DNA from 4 places in the Paenibacillus sp. FSL L8-0436 genome. Region 3 is predicted to be linked to each of the others. Evidence: riboswitches for the same ligand, from Rfam matches in the RefSeq annotation. Region 3 holds a riboswitch; each other region holds the start of a gene.
What was found. Region 3 has a riboswitch for cyclic di-GMP ahead of NSS79_RS14665 (hypothetical protein). Riboswitches for the same ligand answer to the same signal wherever they lie in the genome.

Region 1 (7,883 bases), 2.5 Mb from region 3:
CTCGTTGCGGGACTTAACCCAACATCTCACGACACGAGCTGACGACAACCATGCACCACCTGTCTCCTCTGTCCCGAAGGCCGCCACTATCTCTAGTGGATTCAGAGGGATGTCAAGACCTGGTAAGGTTCTTCGCGTTGCTTCGAATTAAACCACATACTCCACTGCTTGTGCGGGTCCCCGTCAATTCCTTTGAGTTTCAGTCTTGCGACCGTACTCCCCAGGCGGAGTGCTTACTGTGTTAACTTCGGCACCAAGGGTATCGAAACCCCTAACACCTAGCACTCATCGTTTACGGCGTGGACTACCAGGGTATCTAATCCTGTTTGCTCCCCACGCTTTCGCGCCTCAGCGTCAGTTACAGCCCAGAAAGTCGCCTTCGCCACTGGTGTTCCTCCACATATCTACGCATTTCACCGCTACACGTGGAATTCCACTTTCCTCTTCTGTACTCAAGCCACCCAGTTTCCAGTGCGACCTCAGGTTGAGCCCAAGGTTTAAACACCAGACTTAAATAGCCGCCTGCGCGCGCTTTACGCCCAATAATTCCGGACAACGCTTGCCCCCTACGTATTACCGCGGCTGCTGGCACGTAGTTAGCCGGGGCTTTCTTCTCAGGTACCGTCACTCCGGTAGCAGTTACTCTACCGGACGTTCTTCCCTGGCAACAGAGCTTTACGATCCGAAAACCTTCATCACTCACGCGGCGTTGCTCCGTCAGGCTTTCGCCCATTGCGGAAGATTCCCTACTGCTGCCTCCCGTAGGAGTCTGGGCCGTGTCTCAGTCCCAGTGTGGCCGTTCACCCTCTCAGGTCGGCTACGCATCGTCGCCTTGGTGAGCCGTTACCCCACCAACTAGCTAATGCGCCGCAGGCCCATCTCCTTGTAGCAGATTGCTCCGCCTTTCATCCTTCGTCCATGTGAACAAAGGAATTATCCGGTATTAGCTACCGTTTCCGGTAGTTATCCCAGTCAAAGAGGTAGGTTGCCTACGTGTTACTCACCCGTCCGCCGCTAAGTTAATCCGGAGCAAGCTCCTTCATAACTCCGCTCGACTTGCATGTATTAGGCACGCCGCCAGCGTTCGTCCTGAGCCAGGATCAAACTCTCCAAATTGGTATTTAGAAAGAGCGATTGCTCAATTTGAAACATCTGACGAGAATTTACATTCTCAAGATGAAATTTCCAAAGCGTATAAATACGCTGTGAAACTCATCCATTTTGGATCTCACTTGCGTGATTTCCATACTCACTCGTTGTTCAGTTTTCAAAGATCAAGCTCGTTGTGAGTGTCGATTATCTCGTCACCAGCAACTCTTATAATATATCACGTTTGATTTAGAAACGCAAGCTTTTTTTGAAACAACTTTTCAGCCATTCCTTATTTACTTGGGTGCGCTCTAACAACGCTTACCTATAATACCCCACATCAATATAAAAAAGCAACCCCTTAAACAAAAAAAAGATAACCGGCTTAAATATTAAGCGGGTTATCTTAGGGTAATCATCATTCTATTGGATTAGTAGATCTTAGCTGCTGTATATTTGCTCGACGCTTTGGTGAAGCCTGTTTCTTTGTTCTTACCCAATCCGGCGTCCACTGTCGTATCAATCGTTACCCATTTGCCGTTAAGCAATACTTCATTCCAGGCATGATATACAGATACATAACTCGTATTGCCCATTACCAGCTTTGTCGGAATTCCTTCACTGCGGAGCATGGTGGCGAACAAAGATGCATAATCGTAGCAAATCCCTTTCTTACTAGCGAGTGTGTTGTCGTTGTTCGGGATATAATCCTGCGTAACATTAGCCGCTAAGGTGTAGTCGTACTTTACATTCGCCACGATGTAATTATAGATAGCTTGTACCTTTGCTTCATCAGTGGTCAGCCCTTGCGTAAGCTGCTTAGCTTTCAGTACTGCTTTATCGGAAGAATTCCATTTCACATTCTGTACGGAACTCAAATATACGGCGTTGGTGTTGCTCATGCTCAGGTCTACGGTTTCGGAAGAAAGTACTTTGTATTTGTTGCCGCTGGTGTTCTCTAGGACTGACACTTTATAAGCGCCATTCCCCTGCTGCAGTGGAAACGTTTCTGTAGCTTTGGAGGCATATAAGTTATAAGAGTAGCTCTTATTGTCTTTAGTAATCATGAGCTTGATACGTTTGTCCTTGGGAACATCATAGGAAACTTGGACAACCCCTTGGCTCAATTGCGATGTATTTAACCAGTCTGACTCTACGCTGGAAGCGTTAGCTGTACTTACTTGAACTGAAGTAACCAGGACGAACAAGGTCAAGAACATATAATAGAACTTCTTCATGGATAAAACCCCTTTCGGTAGCTGGCTGCCATCCATACCCGGGAAGGCCCTTTAGCTTTGCGTCCCTACCTTTCGATAGGTTTGCCGTTATCGTTTAAGCTTTATCTGTCTACTACTATTGGAATATACTAGACTCATCTTAAGAACAAACAAAAAAAGCCTCTTCATTCGGTAGCTGGCTGCCATCCTTACCGGGAAGGCCCTTTAGCTTTGCGTCCCTACCTTTCGATAGGTTTGCCGTTATCGTGTTTAGCTTTTATAGTTATATAGTATCATATTAATGCCTAGTTACAAGACCTAAATCACTAGATTTCTACTTAATTCATTTAAATTTTTATAATTTTAGCGTGGATAATCAGTCGATGGGTCGGATTTACCAAAGGATCACATGTAATGAGGGTAAGGATTTTATCTTGTTTATTCCCGTTCAGTACAGACACATCCGTAGGCTCAACAATCGAGATATCATAAACCTCGTATTTATACTCCTGATCGCTTGTCTTGACGGAAATGGTATCTCCGACCTTTACTTCATTCAGTCTGTTGAATAATCTCCCTGCAGTCCTAGACCTGTGTGCAGCTATGGCAGCATTGCCTATTTCACCGATTGGAGCGGTTTCCTTCATATGGGCTGCGGCATGTTTCATGTTGGCTTTGGTCGCCCCTTCCAATATGGGCAATTTCAAATCGATTTTGTCGATTGTGATAATTCCGGTCACTTTGCCGCCGACCTCTATTTCCTGCTCTGCCGGTTCGGCAGCCTGCGCTGGTTCATCCCCAGCTGATTCTTCTGCCAGCAGTGCAGTGACCTCGGCATACTGTTTTTTCAGATCGGGCTCTGACGAAGGGGCCAGCTCACTATAAGCCTGTTCAGCCTCCTTCAGCAGCTTCTCTTGCTGCCGGTCGTTATACCATTCGCTCGCTTTTGGATACAGCATGACTAGAACTCCTGCAATTATGATCAAATAGGAAAACTTACGCATCAAATCCCCCCGATCTTTTAGATAAAGAAACTCCACGGCCCGACATCTGACTTAAAATACCCATTTACGGCTGCCAAAGAAATTGATAATGACGGTGACGAACGTAACCAGCACTTTGGAAATCAGCACCTGAACTCCAAATTTGTCCGTTAGCAGATGCATCAGCAGCACTGATATCCCCAGTACAACCAGGTTCAGTATGATGAATCGGACTAATTGCATACGGTCAAAACTGTCCTTGCTAGTCTGACTCTTATCCTTAAAGGTCACCTTCTTGTTCCAAAAGAAACTGTTCGCTGTCCCTGCGCTATAAGAAATAATCTGTGCCGGGGTGTTCATCATACCCAGAGAATGCAGCAAGGTAAATACGGCGAAATCAATCAGCGTATTCAGTAAGCCTACAGCATTAAATTTTAAAAACTGGATAAATCCCGCATTCAGCTTCCTATCTGCCATAATCATTGTCCTCTTGCCGCTCCTCATGCTCCCCGCCCCGGTAACCCTTGGTCTCACGCACGATATACAGCGGTCTATCCTTGGATTCATCATATATCCGTCCAATATATTCACCTATTACGCCAAGCAGCATCAGCACGATGCCGTTAAACAACAAATTCACACCGACGATGGAAGCCCAGCCCGGAACCGTCCATGAGGTGAAAAAGATTCTCTGGAACAATACAAAGAACAGATACACAAAGCTGGAGAAGGAGAGAAAGAAGCCTACATATGAGGCTATTTTCAGCGGCTTATGTGAAAATGAGGTGATGCCGTCAACCGCAAACCGGATCATTTTCTTCAGCGGGTATTTGGTTTCACCTGCAAAACGTTCCTCCCGCACATATTCCACCATCGTCTGCCGGAAGCCGACCCAGCTTACCAAACCTCTGACATAGCGGTTTTTCTCTTTGAGACCGCGCAGCACATCGCATACTTTACGGTCGATGAGCCGGAAGTCGCCTGTATCGGTGGGAATCTCCACACTAGTCATGCTGCTGAGCAGACGGTAAAAGAGCTTGGCGGTCACTTTCTTGAAAATAGTCTCCCCATGCCGTTTCAGCCGCTTGGCGTAAACTACCTCATAGCCCTCTTTCCACTTGGCAATCATCTGCAAAATGACCTCGGGCGGATCTTGAAGATCCGCGTCAATCACCACAACAGCCTGGCCTTGCGCATAGTCCATTCCGGCCGTAATCGCGACCTGATGGCCGAAGTTACGGGAGAAGTCAATCAGCTTAACATGCTCGTCGCTGCTGCTGATTCCACTCATGATCTCAGCTGTGCGATCCCGGCTCCCGTCATTAACGAAGATCAGTTCATAGGTATCACCGCATTCGTCCATGACTTGCTTAAGCCGCTCATACGTATATTGAATAACTTCTTCCTCATTGTACATGGGGACAATTACACTGTATCTGGCTTTCACCTTTGTTCCTCCTAAAAGTTTTGTAGCATTACGCGCTCCCCTCCTAGAATACCCAGGAAGGGAACCAGCGCAGCACATCCGTCACATATTCTTTGTCAACCACCATTCCCGATAACACCGGATAGAACAGTACAAAAAGCAGCGCTGCGACAGCCACGTATGCATACCGGATGTACCTAGCTTCCCGATATTTGCTGTCCAACAGCTTCATGATATATACAATAGCAAGAATCATGAACGGTACCATCGCAAAATAATGGTATAGGAACGTCTCACGCGGTACAAGCATCCAAGGGACATACTGCGAGAAAAAGCCGATCCAGATCATGTACATGCTTTTGTCTTTCCGTTTTACGGTAAGCCATACCGTAGCCAGCATCGCGAAGATCCCGGTCCACCAGATTAGCGGATTGCCTATGGTGACTATGCTGCTTACCTTGCCTTCCGGCAATCCTTCGCCGCCGCTGAAGAACCATACCGGCCGTTTCATAAACGGCCACTCCCACCAGGAGGAAGCAAACGGATGCGTGGCGACAAGCTGGCTGTGGTAGTTATACATATTCTTTTGCGCATCGATCAAGCCTTTTACAGTAAACCCGTCGGCTGTTACGGACAGCGCAGGGATAAAGGACAGGCTATAGATAACGGCAGGAATAACTACAAAGAATACAACACAGCTGGCCAGCGTAACGATGGTGTTCTTCCAGAAGGAACTATCTGCCGTCCGGCAGGCGTCCTTGAGCTCCTGGTCACTTAATTTGCCTTCTGCCAGCACACGCCCAGCGGCCTTATGTTCCCTATAGCGTTCAAATAAGGCGAGCGCCAGCATAATGGCCAGCCCGGCTCCTCCATAGAGCACAATCCATTTGGAGGCGACGCCGATGCCGAAGAACAATCCGGACCAGAACAGCGGGACGAGTGTCTTGCGCAGCGGAACACGGTAGAAATTCATCGTGAAATACCGCTGCATGAAATAGAACATTAACATGATGAAGAATACGCCGTATACATCAATTGTAGAAATCCGCGTCTGCGTGAAATGCATGAAATCCAGTGCGAACAGTCCCGCGGCAAGGGCGGCGTAAATGCTCTTTTTGAACAAACGCAACGCCATGATATAGATTAGCGGCAGCATAGCGATTCCGAACAAAGTACCGATAATCCGCCAGCCGAACGGATTAACACCGAATACCTCCATGCCGATAGCAATCAGAAGCTTGCCGAGCGGCGGGTGGGTATTCTCATAAGGGACGATGCCATGCGTGTATTCATAAGCTGTCCGTGCATGGTAAATCTCATCAAAATAGGTGCTGTTCATGAAACCTGTATTTTCCGGTATGATTGACTGTTCGTCAAACAGGTTGGAGGGGACGCCTCTTTTTGGCGCTGCACCGGCATCCGGGGTGACACTTGTAACCGGAAGCGGATTTTTTCCGCCCCCCTGCTCGTAGAAGGCCATTTCATTTAAGGTAAAGCCCGGTGAAGTCACCGTAAGCTTCACGTATCTTGCCGCAACGTTCAGCGGCTGGCTTTTCCAGATGAATACATTGCCGACATCCTCATTCACATCGAGCGGACTGCTCCAGGCATCCGGCGTCTGGCTGAATTCCAGTTTGAATTTACCGGTCCCGACACCTCCAAATACGTTGACACGCTCCAACTGGCGGCTCTGGCCCAGATCGGCATAAAAGCTTTCGCCGCTGGCAGCCGGTTCCCATAAGGTTTCGGGAGCTTTTGATGAGCCCAGGTGGTAAAGAGCCAGGGCTGCGTAGACGGCAGTAATAGCCAGCATCCAGATCCAGTCTTTACGCTGCATTCTGAACCTGGATCTCTTACCCGGCTGCGGAAGCGGACGAAGCTCCTCGGCGAGTTTCATATCAGCTTCGTACTTCTCTGCAGGGGCAGAAGGCAGCGGAAGCAGCTTCGTCTCGTTACGGATATACAACGAATACCCAATGTACAGCATATATAACAACAAAGCGAGATTGGCAATCGACGTAACCAGAACAATTCCGTCCGAAGGCGGATTATTTCCGGCGTTCAGATGGGCCAGCGTGTAGCCTACATTGATGTATTGCGTCAGCGAAAATCCGAGAAACAGCGTGAGAAAACGGCGGTCCCGGCTTTCAATATAAGCGAACAGTGAGAGAATCAGAACCGGATACATGTAACGCTCATGCATTTTGGTTCCGAGTACAAACATAATGACAATCAGCACCATGCCGATGAAGAAAGATTTGGACAGCTCCTTGCGGTCCCGCTTAAAGGAATAATACGCCGCCACGGCTACTGCTGCCAGGATGCAGACATAACCCCAGACCCGGTACGTAATCCCAAGCCATGTGAAATCGAGCGGGGACCACATCGGGTCAGTCAGTGCATAGAGATTAAACGCATTAACCGTAGAATACGGATAGGAAGACAGCGTGCTCTTATACAGATCAATAAGCGCGCCTAACCCGCCGTTATTCCAGAAGAATGGTGCCGCCAGCAAGGCAAAGATCCCAAGTCCGTAAAGAGCGCCCACCGCAAGCTGCTTCCAGGCCCGGTGATGATAGAAGGCAAACAGCAGGACTGGTGTGAAGATAAGTGCCTGCGGTTTGATCAGCGTGGCCAAGGCAAAAAATATCGCTGCACGAACAAAGGCTTTATCGGAGGCCCCGGCAATGCTAAGCAGCAAGAACACTAAAAAGAACGAATCTGCCTGTCCCCAGGCAGCAGAATCCATCAGCACCGCCGGATTAAACAAGAAGAGCAGACTTAAGCCGATTGCCATGCCTGATCCGAGCTTTTTGCGGCCGCCTTTGTAAATCAAATACCCCAGCACCAGATCGGAAAGGATCGCCGGCAGTTTAAAGAGCAGCGTTTCCCCGCCTGAGCCATGCGCCAAACCGAATAAACCGCGGATCGAGGACAACAGGTACAATATATATAAATACCCTGGAGGATAGTCTGCAAAATAACCCTCCTCATAGAACTTGCCCGGACCCAAATCCACCATGCGCTGGCCCCAGGCTATAAAGGTATTCATGTCATTCTGATAGCCCTGCGCAGTCAGGCCAATCCAGACCCGCAGGATTAAAGCAGCTCCAACGATGAGATAAAGCCATCTTGTATAAATCACATCCGGCTGCTTCAGCAGTCTGT
Region 2 (7,883 bases), 2.8 Mb from region 3:
CCGAAAAAGTTGGTGTAGAATGTGACTTTGAGGTCACTCATCGGCAATTGGCTGGGAGCAGCACCGCCTCCAAGGGAAATGCCCGCATTGTTGATTAGCACATCAAGCCCATTGTACTCCTTGGCAATAGTCTGGGCTGCTGCTGTAATGCTATCGTGGTCCTGTAGATCAAGCTGGATAAAGTGTGCATCGACGCCTTCCTTTGCCAAAGCTGCTGCTGCTTCGCTACCCCGCTGCTCATCGCGAGAGCCGATCAAAATTATATGGCCGGGGGAGAGGAATGGAGGGAATCGGATAAGCCATCAGGCGGGCAGCAATAGACAAAAGACAAAGACCGTTCAAATGATTGAACGGTCTTTGTCTTTTGTAATAGTGTGCGTGTATTAAGGGGTGCGATCACATTACCCTTCCAGCAGCAACGCTTCCGGATCCTCCAGCAGTTCCTTGAGCTTGACAAGGAAGCTTACCGCTTCGGAACCGTCCACGATGCGGTGATCGTAGGAAAGCGCGATGTACATCATCGGGCGGTTGGCGCTTCTTTCTTCGTCCAGGGCGATCGGACGGAGCTGGATCTTGTGCATGCCGAGGATACCAACCTGCGGCGTATTGAGAATCGGCGTGGACAAGAGTGAGCCGAACACGCCGCCATTGGTAATGGTGAACGTGCCGCCCTGCAGCTCCTGCAGGCTGAGCGTGTTGGCGCGTGCTTTGGAGGCGAGCTCGCCGATCCGCCGTTCGATCTCAGGGAAGCTGAGCCGGTCCGCATCGCGGACGACCGGTACAACCAGCCCTTCCTTGGCAGCGACGGCGATACCGATGTCATAATATTTCTTGAGCAGCAGATCTTCGCCGTCGATCTCGGCATTCAGCAGCGGATAGGCTTTGAGCGCGCCGATCACGGCCTTGGTGAAGAAGGACATGAAGCCCAGTCCGACTTCATGCTTCTCTTTGAAGGCATCCTTGCGGCGCTTGCGGATGTCGAGGATGGCAGTCATGTCCACCTCGTTGAAGGTGGTCAGCATGGCCGCGGTCTGCTGCGCTTCGACCAGGCGGCTGGCGATCGTCAGCCGTCTGCGCGACATGCGCTTGCGCTCCACGGCCTTGCCGTCCTCTTGCTGCGGCGCTTTGCCCGCCGCAGCTTTGGCAGGCTCCGGCTTGCCCTGCGGCGCCGGAGACACGGGCACAGCGGCCCCTGGGCCGGCTGCGCCATGGTCCTTCACATCGGCCTGGCCAATCCGGCCGATAGGGTCGCGGGCACTGACCTCGCCGAGGTCGATGCCCCGCTCCCGCGCGAGCTTGCGCGCGCCCGGCGAAGCCAGGGCCGCATTGCCTGCCGCACCTTCGGGTGCGGCGGCAGGAACGGCAGCGTCCGAAGGCGCTGCCACAGGTGCGGCAGCGGCAGGTGCAACGCTGCCTGTAGCAGGTGCCGCCTCGGGCTTGCCGCCCGCAGCGGCCTGCGGCGAACTTCCGGCAGCAGCGTCTGCGCTGCCGATCACGCCGATAGCCTCACCAACGGCTACATTCTCGCCGGCCTGGCGCAGGATGGAGGAGATGACGCCGTCCTCCTCCGCGCTGATTTCAAGATTGACCTTGTCGGTTTCAAGCTCAGCAAGCACATCCCCCTGGCCGACAGTATCGCCCTCTTTAACCAGCCATTTGTAGATCGTTCCTTCGGAAATGGATTCGCCCAGATCGGGTACTTTAATTTCGGACACAGGCCCTTACCTCCCCAAATATAATAGTTAACGTTATCGTGACACCGTCCCCTTTCAGGAGGACGGTACAGCCGCTTGTACTTGCGAATTTAGTTTCAGGGCTTCCGTAACTATACGCCGCTGCTCAAAGCTATGCACATCGGCGTAACCGCTGGCCGGGCTGGAACGTTCCGGACGGCCGATATACTGCACTTTGACATCCTGCGGGGCGATGGCGCGCAGCCGTGGTTCGGCATAACTCCAGCCGCCCATATTCTTAGGTTCTTCTTGTACCCAGATGATTTCCTGCAGGGAGCGGAAGGTGCTCAGATGAGCGGCCAGTTCCCGTTCCGGGAACGGGTAGAGCTGCTCCAGCCGGAGAATGTGCAGCCAGGACCAATCCTGTCCCTTGGCTGAATCCAGCTCAGTCTGCAGGTCGATAGCGACCTTACCACTGCAGACAACCAGCCGTTTAACCTCGCCGGGCTTGCTGCCCAGAAGGGGCTCCGGCAGGACCGGCTGGAAGCTTCCCGAAGCCAGTTCGGCTCCCGGGGAAGTGCTGCGTGTGTTGCGGATCAGGCTTTTCGGAGCCATGACCACCAGCGGGCGGGCATCCGATCTGCCGCAAAGGGCAGCCTGGCGGCGGAGCAGGTGGAAATACTGCGACGCACAGGTCAGATTGGCTACAGTCCAGTTCTCTTCAGCTGACAGCTGCAAGAACCGTTCCAGCCTTCCGCTGGAATGCTCTGGCCCCTGGCCTTCGTAGCCGTGCGGCAGCAGAATCGCCAGATTGCTGCGTTGGGTCCATTTGGCGCGTCCGGCAGCAATGAACTGGTCGATAATGACCTGTCCGGCGTTGGCGAAATCACCATACTGCGCTTCCCAGATGACAAAGGTTTCCGGGGCAAACACGTTATAGCCGTATTCATACCCGAGCACCGACGCTTCTGAAAGCGGACTGTTATACACCCCGAAGGAGGCGGTGGAGTCCTTAAGCTGATGCAGCGGAGAGAAAAGTGCCCCTGTGTCACTGTCATGCAGCACCAGATGGCGGTGCGCGAAGGTGCCGCGCTGGGAGTCCTGGCCGCTGAGACGAATCGGTGTGCCATCCTTCAGAATCGTAGCGAAGGCGAGGGCTTCTGCGAGTGCCCAGTCAACACGTTCTCCATCATTCAAAGCGTCTTTGCGGCGCTGCAGAATCCGCTCCAGCTTCGGATAGACCTGGAAGCCGTCCGGCACCGACAGCAGCTCCCGGTTAATTTCCTGCAGGTTGTCAAGCGGAACCGCTGTAGGACGCTGCGGTGTAGGTGCGCTGTCCAGTGCAACTGAGGTTTTGGCCTCTGCGTTCTTATGCTTGCCTTCCTTCATCTTATCAAAGGCTTGCTGTAGTACGCCTTCAGCTTCGGCGTTCATTGCCGTAACGTCCTCTGCCGTGATAACTCTCTCCTTCTGCAGCCGTTCCGCGTACACCTTGTATACAGTAGGATGATTGCGCACTTTACCATAAACAATCGGCTGTGTCGTTTCCGGATCATCCATTTCATTATGTCCATGGCGGCGATAGCCGATCAAGTCAATCACGAAATCCTTCTTGAACAGATTGCGGTAGGCGCTGGCCAGACGGACGGCGGCAATGCAAGCCTCCGGATCATCGGCATTGACATGCACAATCGGAATTTCATAACCCTTAGCCAGGTCACTGGCATAGTGGGTAGAACGGGAATCTTCACTTTCCGTCGTGAATCCGATTCGGTTATTGACGATAATATGCACTGTACCGCCGTTCTGATAACCTTTAAGCTTGCCGATATTAAGGGTTTCGGCCACGATGCCTTCACCCGGGAAGGCAGCATCGCCATGCATCAGCACAGCCATGGCTTTATTCGTATTTAGCTTAGGCAGACCCGGAGTGCTGCGGTCTTCCTGGGCCGCACGCGTGAAGCCCTCAACCACCGGATTGACGAATTCCAAGTGGCTCGGATTGTTGGCCAGAGTGATCCGTGTACGGACGGTTTCTCCTTCACGGACGGCGCGGTCAGCGCCGAGATGATATTTCACATCGCCGGTCCAGCCGTAGTTGATGCCCATGGAGCCTTCGGAAGGGAACAGCTCCTTGTTCGGCGAATGATGGAATTCCGAGAAAATAATATCATAAGGTTTGCCCAGGATATGCGCCAGGACGTTAAGCCGTCCGCGATGCGCCATACCCATCAGGATATGTTCGGCACCGTCATGAGCGGCAGCACGCACGATTTCATCCAGCATCGGCACCAAGGCGTCATTACCTTCCAGGCTGAAGCGTTTCTGGCCGACAAAGGTTTTATGAAGGAAAGTTTCGAACTGCTCTACCTGAATCAGCCTTTTCAGCAATTCTTTGCGCTCTGTATTGTTTAGAGGCGCGGGGGAGCTGGTAGATTCCGCCTGGCTGTTCAGCCAGCGCAGCTCCTGCTCGTCACGCACATGCCCGAATTCATAGGCAATGGTCTGCGTGTAGGCCTGGCGCATCCGGTGAACGGCATCCCAAGCAGTATGAACGTCATTTGGGGCATTCTCCCAGATCAGCGAGGCGGGCATAGCCATTAGATCCTCGCGGGTCAGATCATAGGTTTCGTACTCCAAATATTTCGCCATCGGATTGTTTCCCCGGTCCAGCGGGTCGATATTGGCGGTCATATGGCCATGTATGCGGATATTGGCGATCAGCTTGGATGCCCTTACGGCCTTTCTAAGCCACTCAGTATCTCCTGAAACCACAGGCAGCGGTGCCTGCTCGGCATCGGGAGCCAATGGAGGGGGGCCGGAAAGGGTGAAGAGATCGCGGTAATTATGCTCTACTAAAGTTGGATCTTTTACAAATTGCTCATATTTCTCTTGGATGTAACCCAGATTGGGTCCGTAATACTTGCTCCACACAGTTTCGTTATAGGGATCTTTGGCTGCCATGAATACATCCTCCTAACGGATGAACTCCACGCGCGCCAAAATTTCGCCGGCGCCCTTGTGGAGCTTCGATGTTTGCGGTTTCATTCCTCATCTTATTGTGCAACTTTCAAGGCGGGTAATCAATTCATACTTTGGTTGAATCCGTTCGCAAAACGGTATGATTCAGTGCCTAATTCATACAGAACTATTATAAGTTTGGTTTCTTAACTATATGAAAATGATGCAGCGGTGTGATTGAAATGAACGAAATAAAAATGTTGTTTTCAGTTTTCATATATACATATATAGATAAAGAGGCTTGTTCTACAATTTTTTGGGATTATCGAGTAATTTGTACAAGCAGTTGGCAAAATAATCAATTATTTTCCGTTTCTAATTATACAATATTCCCATAAATCGACACACTTTTCGTGTAAGATATTGTATAATGTTATTGCGGATAACGGTTTCATGAATTTCTAACCAGATCCTTTCATGTAAAGGATCCAGTAAAGGGTAAACCTGCCGAAAGACAGGGGCACAAAGTCTCGGGTCTAATGTAGAAATACTACGACGGCCGGACTGCCTGGGGACGCGTAATCTTAGGAGGAGATTTCTTGGATAAGTCCAACCAGGGGAACAACGGAGAACTGCAGACAGTTGATCTGGATTTAGAATGGGTCTATTTGCTGATGTCGGCTAAGCAGGCGGGCATCAAAGCGGATGAAATCCGCCAATTTTTTAATGAGAAGACTTTGCAGGCGATGTAGCGGTTGGTTGTTAAAAGTTTTTGTACATACAGAAAGGGCACAGCGGATCTCTCCGCTGTGCCCTTTCTGTATGACCGGAAGTAGAAGAAACCTGCATGAATCAGGAATCCTTCTGCTCCAGCCGCCATTTTTGATAGTCCAAGAACTCTTTGAATTCCCGCTTGCTTATACCCGAAGCCATAGCTTCCAGTACGAGCCGGGACCATTCTCCATCCAGAGGTGACTCCTGCACATCGGAAGGCTCGCCGTAAAGCAGCGCATGAATGGACACCTGAAGTGCGTCAGCGATTTTTTCAATAAATTGAATAGAGGGGTTAGATTGTATATTTCTTTCCACATTGCTTAAGTATGATTTCGCCACATCAGCCTTATCCGCAAGCTCCGAAAGAGACAAGCCTTTTTCCAGACGGAGATGGTGGATGCGACTTCCCATATTATCTGGCACGATAAAAACGCCCCTCCGTACTTTTTGTTACAGTATAACAAATAACCGGAAGACGGACAAAGCACTATAGAATCAGTTCCGGTATGAATGATCCCCCTTTTATGTCGTTTCCACTCCACATTCCCATTATTTTTATTCCCTCTGCGGTATCATTTAGATTTTTCATACGATAACGTTCGTTAAAAAGTACGATAAGCTGAGGGAAATGAAGCTAAAAGCAGAATATTAACTATAAAACGTTCTTTATTAAGAATATTGCAACAAAATGAGATTTTTGATTTGTAGGAGTAATGGCATATACTTACGTCATGGTTCTTAATAACGAACGAATAACGTTCGTCATAAAGGCTGGGTGTTGATAGATTACCTTGTTTGCAGGAAATTGCAAGCAGCTAAAGGAGAGGCTCCTGTGAGGCTTTCACGTTCTTCCCGGAATAGGAACATCCGTCGGTATACGCTTCCCCAAATTGCAGGGATCGTAGTGATTTCGGCTTATGGCATCAGCCAAATTACAACGCCTACGTATGCATTGCTGACTAACGTCGCAGCAACTGAATCCTCCAATATCACCACAGCATTTGTGTTTCCAAGCACGGTCGATCACATTGCCAACCAAGCCAGCGAAGCGATGAAGCTTGCGGTCCAGCAGCGTGAAGCGGCGAGAGAGGTGCTAGCGGAGATAACGGATAAGAATACGGACTCGGAGACCGCAGAGGGACGTATTGGAGGTATTCAAGAGGCTGCTGCACAAACGCGTGAGGCTGCGGCCGGCGCGGCTGCTTTGTTAGCTGAGCTTCAAGGCTATCTAACACGCTCGCAATTAGAGCTGGAGCAGCAAGTCAATGAAGTGAACCAGAGACTTTCTCCATATGAGGTCGATTTTAATCAATTAACAGCCTCACAAAATAACGATATCCCGGTATTCGAACAATTGCTCAGCCAAGCCAATCTAACACTGGGCGAATTTCAGGAGATGGTTAGAAAGCTAAGCTCCATCAGAAGAGTGGACGCTTATGTGCAGGCAGCCTATCATCAGGCATCGACAGCGGCCGAACAGGCTAGGAGTTATGCGGACGAAACCTCGTTGATGCATACGGAGGCCGCTGACGTGATCCAAGGACTGAAAGAGGCTGAGAAGAAGGCGAAGCTCGAAGCGGAAGAAAAGGCGAAGCTCGAAGCTGAGAAGAAGACGAAGCTCGAAGCTGAGGAGAAAGCGAAACTCGAGGCTGAGGAGAAGACGAAGCTCGAAGCCGAGGAGAAGGCGAAACTCGAAGCCGAGGAGAAAGCGAAGCTCGAAGCCGAAGAGAAGGCGAAGCTCGAAGCTGAGGAGCAAGCAAAGCCTGATAAGACTGCTGAGCCTGAAGCCCCTGCCCCGGACGCGAATCCTGACAGCATAACGGTAAAAATAGGCGAAAAGCAAGGCGTATTCTAAACAAGGCGGTGCTCTCCAGTGATACTTAAATGGACTCGTAACCTATTGATGTATGCGTTAATTCTCATTTTTCTACTTACGCTGGTATCTGCAATCACTAGCCGGATGAATGGCGGGACGCCCAAGATTCTCGGCAAGGAAATTCTAACGGTGCTCTCCGGCTCCATGGAGCCCGGAATCCAGACGGGGGCTGTCATTGCCGTCAAACCGGTGAGTGAACAGAGTCAGGGATCTTTTAAACCAGGAGATGTAATTACTTACAAAGCTCTGGATGGATCAAACAGCCTGATTACCCACCGCATTGTCAGCGTGCTCGGCTCGGGGGAAAATACCCAGTATATCACCAAAGGCGACAATAACGATGCGCAGGATGCAGATCCTATTCCTTCGAGTAATGTTGTTGCACAGTATGCGGACTTTACCGTTCCGTTCCTGGGATATTTCATGAACTGGGTAAAATCGACCGCCGGGATTATTGTCGTAATAGTTATTCCGGGGATTTTTCTGGTCATCTCGTCCCTTATTACAATCTTCAAATCGATCATGCGCATGGAGGATCCTGTAGAGGTGCAGCTTGCGCCCGGAGAATCCCCGCCTGTTACGAACGGTTGATGCTTCTC
Region 3 (7,883 bases):
TCAAAAGTGACTTCAACCGTTACATGCTGGGAACGGAAGTGATTCCAGGCTTCCTGTATTTCGAAGATCCGCAGGATGCCAAGCCTATGCTTCATCCAGAAGATCAGGAGACCGGTATTCAATACCGGCTGCTGCCGATGACCCGCAGCATGATCGGTGAGCTGCTCACACCAGAGCAAATGGAGTCGCATTACAAGCTGATCCTGGAGCAATTCCTCTGCCCGGATGGTGTGCGGCTGATGAACCATCCGGCGCAATATGCCGGCGGAGTCAGCACGCATTTTAAACGGGCGGAGCAGGCGGCTAATTTCGGACGCGAAATCGGACTTCAATATGTGCATGCGCATATCCGGTTCGTAGAAGCTATGGCGAAGATCGGCAAGCGGGATCAGGTATGGAACGGACTGGCGGTCATTAATCCGATTGGGATCCGCGATGCCGTGCCGAATGCTGAACTGCGTCAGAGCAATGCCTACTTCAGCAGCTCGGACGGGAAATTTGCTAACCGTTACGAAGCGCAGGAGCGGTTCAATGAGCTGCGGAATGGTTCGGTAGCCGTTAAAGGCGGCTGGAGAATTTATTCCAGCGGTCCCGGAATCTACATGAATCAGCTGATCTCCAACGTGCTCGGTATCCGTGAGGACGGCGGTGATCTCATCATTGATCCTGTACTGCCGGATGAGCTCGATGGAACCCGCTTTGACTTCGAATATGGCGGTTCACCGGTATCGTTCATCTACCACTGTGCAGAAGGCAGTCTCCGCTCTGTAACCGTGGGCGGCAAGGAGGTTCAGGCCGAACGGCTTGCCAACCCTTATCGTCTTGGAGGATTGCGGATCAAACAGGCAGACTTTGAAAATCTGCGCACAGCAGAAGGTACTGTAGTTGATATTTATATGTAACAACAAGAAGAAGAGGCCGCTGCTGAAGCGGCCTCTTTGCTATTCACAATTATTCAGCTGTTAAGTCATCTATTCCAGATCCTTCGTTGAAAGCATCCCGAGTTCATTTAAAATAATCAAGGCTCATCGCCTCGCGGACTTCGTTCATCGTTTCCTGGGCCAGAGACCGGGTATGGCGGGTGCCGGCCATTAATATATCATCGACAAGCTTCGGTCTGGCCGCATAATAGGCCCGGCGTTCCCGCATAGGTGCCAGAAGCATTTCCAGCGCGGTGGTGATCCGTTCTTTGCAGGCCGAACATCCGATGGTCCCGCGTTCGCAGCCTTCGCGGATTTCAGCGGCGTCTTGCGGAAGAAAGGCCCGGTGATAAGCATAAATTGGACAGATATCCGGATGCCCGGGATCATTTTTATGAACGCGGGCAGGATCTGTCACTGCTCTTTTTATTTTGTGGGTAAGGTCTTCCGTTGAAGCATCGAGCGTTATGGCGTTGCCGAGGCTTTTGCTCATTTTCGCGTTGCCGTCTGTGCCAATCAGCCTTGGTGTTTCACTGATCAACGCCTGAGGTTCCACAAATATAGGCTTATATAGCTCGTTAAACCGGCGCACAATTTTACGGGCCAGCTCCAGATGCGGCAGCTGATCCTCACCAACGGGAATAATGGTGGCTTTGCAAAAGGCAATATCGGCCGCTTGGCTTACCGGATAACCGAGGAAACCATAATACATTTCATCCAGACTGCCGTTTTTCGATTCTGCTTTTACTGTTGGATTGTGCCGTAGGTTATTCACCGTAACAAACATAGAGAAGAAGATCGTCAGCTCGGCGATTTCCGGAATCATGGACTGTACATAAAGGGTTGTCTTGCCGGGGTCAATGCCTACAGACAAATAATCGAGCATAATCTCGCGGATATGGCTGCGGATCAATTCGGGTCTATCGAAATGGGTTGTCAGTGCCTGAACATCCGCCAGAAATACATAGGATTCATATTGATCTTGTAAAATAACCCGGTTCTGCAGGCTGCCGGCGTAATGGCCAAGGTGAAGTTTGCCGGTAACCCGATCTCCTGTGAGTACACGTTTTTTCATCGTTAAAAAACCTCCTGGTATAATGTTGTTGTGTAGAAATTATAAATCGCCACCACCAGCCATCCTCCATGGCCATCACCCCCTTATCAACACAAAAAAACTCCGTCCCATAAGGACGAAGTTGTCGTTGTGCCACCTTAAATGACCGTCTCGCTGCATCAATTGCAAGCGTTACAGTCTTCGTTATACGGTGCGGAGATCGCTGAATACATGATCTCGAGACCGCTCCCTTGATAACGGCGGGATGCCCGGCATTTCCCTACAACATCGTAGCCGACGGTTCGGGAAAGCAACTCCAAAGTCCATTCGATCATATGCCGGACACCGGTTCGCAGCTACCACCGGCTCTCTGCAAGTCCTCTCACATATGTCTACTTACTCTTCTTCTGCGTTATTGATGATATATATGTATATTATTACCTGATCCCTGGAGATCGGTCAATGCTTTTAAAGTACTAAATAAAAAGGCAAAAGTAGCGGAGGGGAAATTTGGAACTGTAGGAGCGATAGCGACCGCCTTTGTCACCGGATTTCAACCGCATATAGCGGATTAAATCAAGAAATCTGGGGACAACAGCGCCCGGAAGTCCAAATATTCACCGCAGTTACGTCCTCGCCCAAATGGGGGAATCTTAAAATTTATGTAAATATCAATTCGGGCCGGAAAAAGAAACAAGTGTGATAAGTTATTTATAGACATTAAATGAAGAGGGATGCAATTACATAAATATTCAGCTGTAATAATAATGACAAATTACTTGGTATTATCGAGGCATTTGATTTTAATCAGAAAGTAAATAGGGTATCGGTCGGCTATTTTTTGGAGCAGGCCCATTGGGGGAAAGGCATTGCTTCAGAAGCGTTATTCCTATTGATAAATTACTTGTTTAATGATGCGGATATCAATAGGATTCAAGCTGAAGTAATGCCTCCCAATAGGGCTTCCAAAAAGGTGCTGCTGAAAAACGGCTTCATGAAAGAAGGAACTTTGAGACAAGCCAGTGTATGGTCAGGCAAAGGAATCGTCGATCTTGAAGTGTACAGCATCCTGAAAGATGACTACATCAAATGGCATATCGGATCAGAAGTTCCAGATCCACAATAGAATAGAAGCAACTCAAGGTTTTTTTATTTCGATTTTTGGCAGATCAAAGCTCCAGTTCACATCGGTAAATCTTTTATCCGTTATGACCCGGCGGAGCGTAAGCTCCTCGGGCAGCTCAGTCATGCCTTTGGCAATAAGATAGGCTTCATTCACATGATTGCCCGTCTCACCAAATGTGACTTTCTCATCCATAGTGTAACCACCTCTAAAAATAACCTTGTATTCTTTTCCTTGACCATCGAGGGCGACCCACTTGTCATTAGAAAATCTGTTGGTGAATTCGCCGCTGACCGACATCCAGCCGGATATTCCCGGTTCGTCCTTGATTTCCTTGATCTCTATCTTGTTCACCTTCAGCACATCACCTTGAGCACTAAATACTGCGGGTTTCTCATTAAGCTCATGAGGATGAAACGTCACTGAATCGTTAGACTTGACGGGACTATTGTAACCATCCAGGATGAACCGTACTTGCCGGCTGTCATATGGAAGGCTCTTGAAATAGTAGGTCCAGTGCAGCTTGCCGGCTTGTTCTGTTGATCTGACAGTGTAGCCGAAGGAAGTGTCGGTAATATATCCGGACTTGTAACGGTTGCTTCTTGAAACTTCTTCACCTTTCTCATCCTCAAAATGGAACATGAGCCCAAGAGCGTTATTAATATTGGCAGAAATAAGGCTGGCTGCCTCTCCAGTAAGCGAGGTGTTGAATTTCAGTGTGACACCTGCAGGTGTATGCATTACTTGATCCATCTCCAGCTTCATCCCATCCGGAGTAGTATAGACATGGTCCTTCAAATCTGTGGTTACTGTTAATGCCTGCGCTGCGGTCATATCCGCTTCATAGCTGAAGCTCCAGTCTCCGGCGACTACCTTTTCTGTTTCACTGTTTGAAGCCAGTTCATGAATATTGCCTTGAATAACTACGGTGCTTCCTGGGCCTTCATCAGGGAATACGTAAGTCAACAGCAGAGAGGCTTGACCAGAGTTTCCATAAATGTCACTGGCCAAGGGCATGATCTCTTTCAGTTCTCCGATGTTGTGTCCTTGTTCATCATGGATTTCCAATTGGCTGGTATTAAATTTGGACATTGCTTCGTTGGCAGCATGTCCGGTTTTATCCGTAATGCTAATGTTAAGCACCAAACGGGTAGGATCAGCCACTACGTCCTGCAGGACAAAGGTATAACCTTTATCGGTTTTCTCTATGCCAGGCTGCTGCACCACTCCGAGTATTCTGGCGTCCAGCAGACCAAGCTCTGCCCACTGGTTGGCAAGGAGGAACGGTTTCTGTGGAGGGTTGGACAGCGTCTCTGAGACCGTACCTGATCTGCCAATGAAAAACAGTAATGAAGCAATTCCTATCACTGCAGCAACAGTGCTGCCCCACTTTAAACCTCTTTTTAGGGTGCGGCCCTTTTGCATTCCGGATATCTCGGATAATTGTTGCCCGGAGGCGGGCAGTATCTCTGTATTGCGAACTTGTTCCATAACGCGCTCTGTGAAATCATCAGCTAGATTAGAGCTTGTATACAATTGTGAATCCGTCAATAGATCGTTATCAGTGCCGGACAAGTCATTGTGATTGGTGTAAGCCCATTTTTTCATTGGAACCCTCCCTGGATTTCGACCATTGTTTCTTCAGCTTTTGGCGGGCGCGGTGGAGACAATTTTTGACCTGGTGCATAGGCATTCCCGTTATCGCTGAGATTTCCTCATAGGATAATTCATTGGTATAGCGAAGCAGCAGTACAATCCGGTATCGTTCTGGAAGCTTGGACAATTTCCGGTGCATTTCAAGCTCGTCTTCCTTACGCATATACTGCTCTTCAGGGGTTGGCCCGCGATCCTTCTCCTCCAGTAAGTTACTGCTTGTTAGGCCTGGGGATTTCCGCCTTTTCAGTGACCTGAAGTGGTTGATCGCAATGGCGTACAGCCAAGCGGTAAAGCTTGATTGGCCATGATGCTCGCGGAGTTTCTGGTATGCTTTGATAAAAGTTTCCTGGGCCAAATCCTGTGCATCCTGGTGACTGGCGCCCATACCGAGCAGCAGACCATACAAGCTCGACTTGTATTTGTCTACGAGTACCGCAAAGGCCTCCTGGTTGCCCTGCAGCACTTCGGCAATGATTTGTTCGTCGTTTTCCTGTGCCTTCATCCAGTGCCTCCAATTGATTTATTTGTATATAAGACGCACCAGCGCCACAATATTTCTCACTTTTAATAAAAAAAGAAAGATTATGTTCAGATCATACTACACATTGCAGGGGGAAGAGAGAATGAAACAAGACGAAGCAATCCGTCTGATAGGCTTGGCCGTAAAGGGTGATCCGGCAGTCAGGGCAGTATTTCTGAAAGGCGCACATGCCAGAGGAGAGCAGGATGTTTACTCGGATGTTGATTTGTACTGTTTGGTCCACAGCGAGGGCTTGACGGATTTTTTAGCGCGCAGAATATCCCATATGGAGAGCTATAAACCGCTGATATTCTGGTCGGAAGCTAACTTTGTAGGGCCGCAAATTGTTGGCGTGTTTGAAGACGGTCTGCATTTCGATCTTTATACAGTGACTGAGGAGAGTCTGAAACAAATCGAGCAAATCCTTGTCCTGCATGATCCCGAGGGATGTCTTGCCAATTACAAGGCAGAGAGCTTCCCCATGTCGGATGCGGAGATTACGAGGCTCCTTTCCGGTTTCACTTTCAGCCTTCTGGAATTTGAGACCGCGTATCTTCGCGGCGATTTGCTCTGGGCACATCGGCTCGGCAGTCATCTGGCGGCAGATCTAATGACCGTTCTGCGGCATGTAATAGATCCTTTTACAGCGCAGCTCGGCATCAAGAGACTGCATCGCAAACTCAGTCCACAGCAACTGGATGAGTTAACAGGAGCGTTAAATGGTCTTGGACCGGATGCATTACCTTCAGTTGTCCAGAAGCTGGTGGACCTCGCTGCAGCGTTAATTGCAGAATTGACCGAAAGGCTGTCAGAGAACTGGAATCAGCGTTTTTTCGATTTTATGGTCAAACGGATCTACGCACTATCGTAACAAAACAGGTACAGCGAACAATATTTGAATGTGAGAAAAAAGGAGGATAATGACTACTCTTGTCGAATTATAAATTTAGATAGATAATAAATACCAAAATATGTTTGTGATTCGGAAGCGCCAGCTGATGAACAAAGGCAACTCCGCCGAAAGGCGGAAGACGCAAAGCCACCGGTCTAAACCGCTCACGAAAGCGGCATGACAGCGGGGACGCTCATGTAGTTTGGTTTTTTGTTGTCTAAATACAACAAAAGGAGAATAAAAAAACATGTTTTTGAAGATTCGCCACAAAATAAGGCCAGGCTTAGCGTTTATTCTGGCTGCGGTCTTGGCTGCAGGACCCCTGATTGCCAGTCCGGTCCACGCAGCTGCGAAGTACACTTTTACAGATGTCAAAACTGCATATAACATGCCGCTTGACTACAACTACAAGTTCACGGGTGACACGATCGCTTCACTGGAGAAGGATAGCAAAGGGGCTTATCAGCTGTACCTACATAACTGGAAGAAGAAGACGACGGAGAAAGTTACTTCTACTAACACGTTCAAAACGAACTTGCAGCTCCTGGGAGACAGTGTTTATTATTATGAGTCCACAATTGAAGTGACTAAACAAATTAATATCTATCCGAAGAAGCTGGTACAGTACAATTTGAAAACCAAAAAAACAAGCGAGCTTCCGCTGGAAGTGAAAACTCCGGAATTACTGGGTGTGGGTGACAAATATTATGTACACAGCAGTGGCTCAGATTTTTACTTCACTAACAAAACGACACTGGAAACTCAGACCATCAATGATCTCGGTTTTGATCAGGTCCACCAGTTTGTAGATGACAAGTTCATCTATAGCAAATGGGACACCGGCACGTTGTATCTGTATGATCTGCCAAGTTCAAAAACAACTGAGCTTTACAAGCTGAAAGAAAATGAATCCTTCAACCTCGTAGCTTCGAATGGTAAAGATATTGTCTGGATGATTGACTCCAAAGAAGTGGATGCTGCCGGGAAGACCAAAAATTACTTCATTTATATGACGATGGACCGCAGTAAAGCCGGAGCCCCGGTTAAAGTATTGCTCAAACGTGAATGGGTAATTGGCGACCGGAATGATCTATTACTTGTAGGTGACAATTATGCGGTGTTCTCGGAAATGATGAACAATAAACTGGTAGCCCGCGGAGTGAACCTCCGAAACGGGGAACTCTTTTTGCTTGGGGAACGAAACCGCAGTGCGGACAATTTTGTGTATTTTAATAAAGACACACTGATCTCACGCGACGCAAATGACTATATTGTGCTTCGTACAATAGTCAGAACGCCATAAATGAATTCTCAGAAACTATCAAAAAAACAGTGCAATTTGACGATAGTAGTAAAGCGGTAAATCTTGGGTATGAACCTATTTCCAATGAATCCCGCAACCGCAAATTGAAAAAAACAACTAAGAGGAGTGTCATTAAAAAATGATCGCAGAAACTAAAATGTACCCGGAATTCAACACCATCTTCATCAGCTTGCATGGATTTGCCGAATTGGCTGAAACGGTAAAAGAAGTGGAAATATTCGAGGTGTCCATGCCGACTTTGCCGATCCACGAGATGTCTCTGATTATTGACTGCAACGATATGGCGCCCTTCAAGCCGGAGATATTGCCGGTTCTGGAACGCTGCTATGTGCTGTATAACAGTTTTAAACATGCGGTTCTGGTGAATCCGAAGAAAGTAGTAGCCAAATCTCAA
Region 4 (7,883 bases), 2.1 Mb from region 3:
TATCTTCGTAACGGATATCCGCAGTGCGGAAATGATCAAATATGCATCGAACGCTTTCCTGGCAACCAAAATCTCTTTTATCAACGAGATTGCCAATATTTGTGAAAAAGTGGGAGCTGATGTAACCGAAGTGGCAGAAGGCATGGGGATGGACCGGAGAATCGGCTCAAGCTTCCTGCAGGCCGGAATTGGTTATGGAGGCTCCTGTTTCCCGAAAGATACCAATGCGCTGATCCAGATCGCAGGTAACGTAGACTATGAGTTCAAGCTGCTGAAATCGGTGGTTGAGGTGAATAAAGGACAGCGGTTTATGATTATTTCCAAACTTCATGAGTCGCTAGGCAGCCTGCGCGGCGCGGTTATCGGAATTTGGGGGTTGGCCTTCAAGCCGAATACCGATGATGTACGCGAGGCACCTGCCCGGGAAATCGTCGAAGCGCTGGTAGCGGAGGGAGCTACAGTGAAGCTATATGATCCGATTGCCGCCGATAACTTCAAAATGCAATACGATCATCCGCAGCTCCGCTGGTGCGGCCTGCCGGAAGAGGCGGCAGAAGGCAGCGATGCCGTATGCCTGCTGACCGACTGGAGCCAGTTCAAGGATATCGACCTGCATCGCTTGGCGGGCAGTATGCGCCGCCAGGTTCTGATCGACGGCCGCAACGTCTACTCCAAGGAGCAGATCGAAGGCACCGGCCTGGAGTACCATTCCGTCGGACGCCCGCAAATGGGCGGACTGAGCGGGTATTCGGCCAGCGTGGCTGGTGCGATCTAAGCCTCAAGCTTGCTCTGCTAAGTTCCCAGCTCTGTAAAGCACTTCGCTCTTACCTGCCGCCAAACAAGCGGCGATGCCGGATCTTTTAGCAGGGTGCTTCGCCTGCGGGTGAAGCGAATAGTTAGGCTGTTGGCAGGTACGGAGAGGAATTTTGGAACTGTAGGAGCGAATGCGTCCGCCTGAAAGCTTTCCGCAGGAAAGCTCGCTTCGGAAGCCTATGCAGTCTGCGGATTTCCACCGTGAACAGCGGTATAAATCAAGAAATCTGCAGACAACAGCGGCCGAAAGTCCAAACATTCCTTGCAGTGACTCTCATAACAGCTAAGTCTTATGCTTTTCACGTTTGAAGCAACCAATAACAATCCGATATTTTCGCGTCAACACATAATGAGGAGGGTTCCATATGAAACTGGTACTTCTATCAGGCGGTTCAGGTAAACGTCTCTGGCCATTGTCTAACGATTCACGTTCGAAGCAATTTCTGAAGGTACTTGAGAGTCCGACGGGTGAACCGGAATCCATGGTGCAACGGGTATGGCGGCAGCTGGAGGAAGCTAATATGTCGGGTTCGGCTTATCTGGCTACCGGCCGCAGCCAGGTGGAAATGATTCAGAGCCAGCTTGGCAGCGAGGTGCCCATCATCGTTGAGCCGGAACGCCGCGATACGTTTCCGGCGATTGCCCTGACAGCAGCCTACCTGTATTCCATGGAAGGCGTTTCGCCAAGCGAGACCGTGGCCATCCTGCCGGTCGATCCTTATGTGGAAGCCGCCTTCTTCGATACAGTTGTGCAGCTTGAGCAAACGATGCAGGAGAGCGGAGCGAACCTGGCGCTGATGGGTGTAGTACCCGAGCATGCTTCAGAAAAATACGGATATATCATTCCTACCAGCGCTGAGGCGGGAGCAAGCGGCTATCTGCAGGTAAGCCACTTCCAGGAGAAACCTGACCGTGAGCAGGCCGAGGAACTGATCAGCCGGAATGCCCTCTGGAACTGCGGCGTGTTCGCGTTCCGTCTGGGTTATCTGCTTGATATTCTGCAGCGCAAAGGATTGCCGCTGAACTACGAGGAACTGCAGAAGCAGTACAAACTGCTTGCTTCCATCAGCTTTGATTACGAAGTGGTGGAAAAAGAGGAGAAAATCGTTGTTCAGCCTTATGCCGGATTCTGGAAGGATTTGGGCACCTGGAACACGCTGACCGAAGAAATGAACAGCAACCACGTGGGCAAAGGGTTCGTGACGGCCGATTCCGAAGGCACTTGCCTGATTAATGAGCTGGATATTCCGATTACGGTGATCGGCGCGAAGGATCTGATTATCGCTGCCAGCCCGGACGGGATTTTGGTTACCCATAAAGCGGAGAGTCCGAGAATCAAGGAAGTGCTGAAGTCTTTTGAACAAAGACCGATGTACGAAGAACGCCGCTGGGGCCATTATAAGGTCATAGATTATGTGAAATACGATGAGGGAAATGAAGTGCTGACCAAACGGATTTTTATCGAAGAGGGTAAAAATATCAGTTACCAGCTGCACCATAAACGCAGTGAAATCTGGACATTTGTCAGCGGTGAAGCAAGCATTGTGATTAATGAGAAGATGCATAATGTGAAGGCAGGAGATGTGGTGCGTATACCGGAAGGCACCAAACATGCGATCCTTGCGCTGACGGATGTAGAGTTTATCGAGGTACAGACCGGTTCGGAACTGGTGGAAGAGGATAACATCCGCATCACCTTGGATTGGGAAGATATAGCTTTGCAACAGTTTATCTCTTAGGCCTAAATAATCTATTTAACCAATTTTTACAGATCCAAAACAGGTATTTAGAACCATTTATTAATTTATTTTTATTAATGCTCTAAATAAAAACTTCATAGGGACGATACTTACGGTAAGAGGGATAAATCCTTCCAAAACGACAAAGGCAAACCTAATCGAAAGATAGGGACGCAAAGCCATAGGGCCTTCGCAAGAGTGGCAGCCTGGCTACCGAAAGGAAGATCATTTTGAAAACTTACCGTAAGTCTCGTCTGCTGTCCGCCTTGCTGTCTCTTGCCGTATTGTTAACCGCTGTGCCTTTAGGATTTGGGCTGTCGCCTTCAACCGCAGAAGCCTCATCAAGCACAGCAGTGCCGGTTAATCCGGACGCTTCAGCCGAAGCTGTCAAGCTGCTTAGTAACCTCTATTCCATTACCGGAAAAGGGATTATCTCTGGACAGCACGATTATTTGGAGAGCCCGGATGAATTCAGCAACAAGTTGAAGGGAACAAGCGGAGAATATGCTGCTCTTCACGGATATGAGCTTGGCGTAATTAGCGGCCAGTCGGAGAGTACAGCTGCATCGCAGCGCAAGAATGTGATGAACAGCGCGATCAACTGGTACAAGAACGGCGGCATTGTCGTAATGACCTTTCATCAGAATCTGCCCGGGACTGCCTACCTCTGGTCCAATGTGCAGAAGCCGCTCAAACAAGAGGAATTTAACAAGTATGTAACGCCGGGCACGGCAGAATACGCCAGCCTGATCACGGATCTGGATAAAGTGGCGGTGTCGCTCAAAAGCTTGCGGGATGCAGGCGTTCCTGTACTTTGGAGACCTTATCATGAAATGAACGGCGACTGGTTCTGGTGGGGGAAGAAAAGTAATTTTGCTGAACTGTGGAATATTATGTATGACCGTTTCGTGAACGTTCATCAATTAAACAATCTGTTGTGGGTATGGAACCCCAATGCACCGAATGCCTGGTCTGATCCTTATGCGCTGACCTATCCGGGCGCAAGCAAAGTGGATGTTCTTGCAGCAGATATATATGATAACGACTATATGAATAAGTATTATGACAGTTTGCTTAGTCTGGCTGCCGGTAAACCGATAGGTATTGGTGAAAACGGTGAGATGCCCAGCACGGCCAAACTGAAGCTCTCCCAGAAAAATTTCGTTTTTATGATGAACTGGGGAAAAATGCTCTATGAGAAAAACAGCACAACTACGATTAAGAGTTTCATGAATGATAGCTATACACTGACCCGGAATAAATATAAGAGTTGGAGTGCACCAGCCGCTGCGCCAACACCGACAGCAACACCAACGCCGACAGCAACGGCAACACCAACGGCGACACCAACGCCGAAGCCGACGGCAATGCCAACGCCTGACTCTAATGATTCAGTGGAAGCGCCTGTGGTGAGCGGACTTAAGGGAGAGTACTTCAAAAACATGACGCTTTCCGGTACGCCCGCCTTGGTGCGCAATGATGCATTGCTTAACTTTAACTGGCGCCAGGGTTCGCCGGATCCTTCAATCGGTATAGATTCCTTCTCCGTCCGCTGGACCGGTCAAATCAAGCCAACGTATAGTGAGACTTATCAGTTTTTTACCACTTCGGATGACGGTATCCGCGTTTATATTAACGGTAAAGCTGTCATTGACAGCTGGATGAAACAGAGCGGAGCCGAGCGTACCGGAAGCATCGCTTTAACAGGCGGTCAGTTGTACGACATCAAGGTCGAGTATTACGAGAATGCCGGCGATGCGAATATCCGCTTAATGTGGCAAAGTCAAAGCCAAGTCAAAGGGACGGTTCCGGCCAGCGCATTGTTTGTGAATGCCGGGGCAGCTGCTGCCAGCCAGACAGAATTGGACAGTACACTCAGCCTGGTTGCAAAACCGGTTTTAGCGGCGACAGCAGCACCAGCCGCAACAGCAACAGCAACAGCAACAGCAACACCGACGCTTGCACCAACACCGGTGCCAACAGCAACAGCAACGCCGACACCTGCGCTGACAGCAACACCAACACCGGTGCCAACAGCAACACGGACATCTGCGCCAACACCGGTGCCAACAGCAGCACCGACGCCAGCAGCAACGCCAACACCGGTGCCAACAGCAGCACCGACGCCAGCAGCACCAACACCGGTATCTACGCCAGCATCAACACCGACAGCAGCACCTGCTGAGAATGGGCTAAAAGCAGAATATTTCAATAATATGCTGCTGTCAGGCACTCCGGCACTTGTACGTAACGACGCCATTCTTGATTTCAATTGGCGTCTAGGCACCCCGGATCCTGCAATCGGCATCGATTTCTTCTCCGTACGCTGGAGCGGCAAGATTAAGCCGCTCTACAGTGAAATGTACACAATCTATACTACTTCAGATGACGGCATCCGCGTTTGGGTCAATGACAGTCTTGTGATTGACAGCTGGATGAAACAGAGTGGAACCGAACGCATGGGAAGCATCAGCCTGAATGCCGGGCAGCTATATGATATTAAAGTGGAGTATTACGAGAATCAAGGGGATGCCAGAGCGCGTCTAATGTGGGAAAGCCCAAGCCAAGTGAAGGGTACTGTTCCTGCTAGCGCCCTGTTTCTTCCTTCCGCTTCCTAAGCAGAGCGACTGGTTAGCTTCTGTATTCACCGGCGGGTGCTGGTTAAGACGTTACAATTATAATTCCTAAAGTCCACTCTTAGTGGCCCTGCTTATCAGCAGGGCTACTAAGCTATAGCCCCCATTTGGCCTCGGGATGTATGAACCTGCATAGGGAACGCATCCTGTGTGCCGTGGCGGCATTTCGCTGGAGAAAGGAGATTACGATTTGAACACTTACCGCAAGTACCGCCTGTTTAATACGATTTTACCTCTTATATTAATATTTTCCCTGCTGCCCTGGTCAGAAGCGAGGAGTCTTCCGGTTCCCCGGACGATAGTTACACCTGCTGCTGCCATCACTCCCATCAATCCCTCAGCTTCCGAGGAGGCTGCCGATCTGCTCAGCTATCTGGTTGATCTTGGAGGCAAGGGAATGATATCCGGGCAGCATGACTATTTGGAGACCCCGGATGAATTCAACAATAAGCTGAAGCATGCAAGCGGACAATATGCCGTATTGCATGGTTATGAGCTGGGAGCGATTAACAACCAGCCGGAGGGCACCATCGTGAAGCAGCGCCAGAATGTCGTGAAGAGTGCGATCAAATGGCACCAGGGCGGCGGAATTGTGGCGATGACCTTCCATCAGAATTTGCCGGGCACCTCCCCGGAATGGGCTAATGTGCATATGAGCCTGAGCCAAGAGGATTTTGATGCTTATGTTACGCCGGGCACCCCGCAGTATAAGAACCTGATTGCTGAGCTTGATGATGTAGCCGAATATTTGGGAGACCTGCGCGATGCGGGAGTGCCTGTGTTATGGCGCCCTTATCATGAGATGAACGGCAACTGGTTCTGGTGGGGGCAGAAGGACAACTTCACCGAACTTTGGGATATTATGTATAACCGTCTGGTGAATGTTCACAAGCTGGACAACCTCCTGTGGGTATGGAATCCGAATGCGCCTAATGAGTGGTCGGATGGCTATGAGCCATATTATCCCGGTGCCGGGAAGGTTGACGTTCTGGCGGCGGATATTTATAACAATGACTATAGACAGTCTTATTATGAGAAGCTGCTGAAGCTGGCCGACGGCAAGCCGATCGGGATCGGTGAAAGCGGAGAACTGCCAGACCCGCTCATATTGTCCCGAACGCAGAGTAAATGGGTATATACCATGACATGGGGGAAAATGCTGACCGAGAAAAATAACCTCGAACAGATTAAGAACTTTATGAGCGATGATTATACCGTGTCGCGGGATGATTATAAATTAACGCTGGTCGGTAAAAACAATAACCCGGCCCCGGTATCGCGAACCGGATTAACGGGAGAATATTTCAACAATATGGAGCTGTCGGGCAAAGCCGTCCTGGTCCGCAACGACAATAAGATCGACTTCAACTGGCATGGAGATTCACCGTCTTCAGGAATTGGCGAGGATGCCTTCTCGGTGCGCTGGAGCGGCAAAATCAAGCCGGTTTACAATGAGAAATATACTTTCATAACCTCCTCGGATGACGGGGTACGTGTATGGATCGACGGCAAACTGGTCATCGACAGCTGGAAGAAGCAAAGTGGTGTCAGCCGTGAAGGAAGCATAGTCCTGGAAGCGGGAAGCTCGTACGACATCAAGGTTGAATATTACGAGAACAGTGGAGATGCCAGTATTCGCCTTATGTGGAAGAGCCCAAGCCAGAAGCAGGCGGTTATTCCCAAAGGCGCGTTGACTTCCAAATAATGAAATGAAAGCAATAAGTCATTGTGAGGCAGGCACCCCGGAAGAAAGCGAGGACAAGGAATGAGGACTAGAACTAAGAAGAACAAGAATAAACCTCTACATCTACTGTTAAAATTCGCAGCTTTAACCCTCTTGTTTCTATTGTCTGTTTCTATCTTCGGAGATGACGGGACGAAGAGGGCTGAGGTGGAGGTTGACATGTCCAAATTGTCCGCAGCGAAAGATGCAGGACCCGCATTGCCGGACGGAACTGTGCTGTGGCAACTGGGCAAGCACGACGGAACAGCCGGTGAATTTGCGGCTGCCGGCTCTTCAGCCGCTAAGGAGGCATTTAAGGTTGCCTCCGTTTCGGCCAAGACTGCGGAGCTCCAAAGTGTGCCCTCCGGTCTTAGAGGCGACACTAATCCTGAGCTGAGGATTATGTATAAGCTGGATAAGATCCCGGTCAACGGGGTCTTATTTCGCGTAAGCATCATAGATGCCTATAAATCCGTTCCGCAAATGAGCGTATTCTCCAACCGGCAGCTGTCGGGGATTATCCAGATTGCAGGTGTTGCCGGTACAGACAGCAAATATACGTTCCGCAAAACGTATGAGCTATATATCCCGAAAGAGCAGCTGGTGGCTGGAACCAACGAACTAAAGCTGCAGGCAGCCCGCGGGATCTATTCCTCCGATTTGGAGGATAAGTACAACTGGTGGACCTGGGATGACCTTAGTCTGGAGTCGCTGAATGCTCCAATCAAGGAGCCGATTCATGGCAGCTACACACTGACGGGCACCATGGTGAACAATAAGCAATTTTATTTTGACGAAGGTGCAGTTACGCATCTGCCTTATATTATGAAATGGCTTGGAGTAGCTTACAGCGGCAATATTATGCGCACCAGCTGTGCCAGCGATGTCGGCCGCTCCTGTTCGAATATGGAGGAGTACTACAAGGTGCTCAAGGATTACAACATGCAGGCCGTTGCGCTGTATTTATATACC

Region 1: another riboswitch for cyclic di-GMP. It lies ahead of NSS79_RS03340 (transglutaminase-like domain-containing protein); the one in region 3 lies ahead of NSS79_RS14665 (hypothetical protein).
Region 2: another riboswitch for cyclic di-GMP. It lies ahead of NSS79_RS01965 (anti-repressor SinI family protein); the one in region 3 lies ahead of NSS79_RS14665 (hypothetical protein).
Region 4: another riboswitch for cyclic di-GMP. It lies ahead of NSS79_RS05285 (PA14 domain-containing protein); the one in region 3 lies ahead of NSS79_RS14665 (hypothetical protein).

Annotation. Positions count from the first base shown of each region.
Region 1 covers NZ_CP151955.1:708,375-716,257, reverse strand. Annotated here, with positions in the region: rRNA gene NSS79_RS03345 (16S ribosomal RNA) at 1-1,116, opposite strand, end outside; gene NSS79_RS03340 (transglutaminase-like domain-containing protein) at 1,521-2,327, opposite strand; cyclic di-GMP riboswitch class I at 2,341-2,423, opposite strand; cyclic di-GMP riboswitch class I at 2,495-2,576, opposite strand; gene NSS79_RS03335 (class D sortase) at 2,654-3,265, opposite strand; gene NSS79_RS03330 (GtrA family protein) at 3,362-3,766, opposite strand; gene NSS79_RS03325 (glycosyltransferase family 2 protein) at 3,756-4,736, opposite strand; gene NSS79_RS03320 (phospholipid carrier-dependent glycosyltransferase) at 4,780-7,883, opposite strand, start outside.
Region 2 covers NZ_CP151955.1:414,067-421,949, forward strand. Annotated here, with positions in the region: gene NSS79_RS01950 (SDR family oxidoreductase) at 1-257, opposite strand, end outside; gene odhB (2-oxoglutarate dehydrogenase complex dihydrolipoyllysine-residue succinyltransferase) at 402-1,715, opposite strand; gene NSS79_RS01960 (2-oxoglutarate dehydrogenase E1 component) at 1,770-4,637, opposite strand; cyclic di-GMP riboswitch class I at 5,122-5,206, shown strand; gene NSS79_RS01965 (anti-repressor SinI family protein) at 5,234-5,386, shown strand; gene NSS79_RS01970 (helix-turn-helix domain-containing protein) at 5,487-5,819, opposite strand; gene NSS79_RS01975 (hypothetical protein) at 6,241-7,263, shown strand; gene NSS79_RS01980 (signal peptidase I) at 7,282-7,875, shown strand.
Region 3 covers NZ_CP151955.1:3,198,614-3,206,496, forward strand. Annotated here, with positions in the region: gene NSS79_RS14635 (cellobiose phosphorylase) at 1-902, shown strand, start outside; gene trpS (tryptophan--tRNA ligase) at 1,006-1,995, opposite strand; partial or broken gene NSS79_RS14645 (GNAT family protein) at 2,723-3,100, shown strand; gene NSS79_RS14650 (DUF4179 domain-containing protein) at 3,113-4,705, opposite strand; gene NSS79_RS14655 (sigma-70 family RNA polymerase sigma factor) at 4,674-5,255, opposite strand; gene NSS79_RS14660 (nucleotidyltransferase domain-containing protein) at 5,377-6,144, shown strand; cyclic di-GMP riboswitch class I at 6,271-6,362, shown strand; gene NSS79_RS14665 (hypothetical protein) at 6,413-7,468, shown strand; gene NSS79_RS14670 (hypothetical protein) at 7,608-7,883, shown strand, end outside.
Region 4 covers NZ_CP151955.1:1,144,315-1,152,197, forward strand. Annotated here, with positions in the region: gene NSS79_RS05275 (UDP-glucose/GDP-mannose dehydrogenase family protein) at 1-775, shown strand, start outside; gene NSS79_RS05280 (sugar phosphate nucleotidyltransferase) at 1,179-2,552, shown strand; cyclic di-GMP riboswitch class I at 2,690-2,770, shown strand; gene NSS79_RS05285 (PA14 domain-containing protein) at 2,783-5,170, shown strand; gene NSS79_RS05290 (glycosyl hydrolase) at 5,379-6,893, shown strand; gene NSS79_RS05295 (discoidin domain-containing protein) at 7,092-7,883, shown strand, end outside.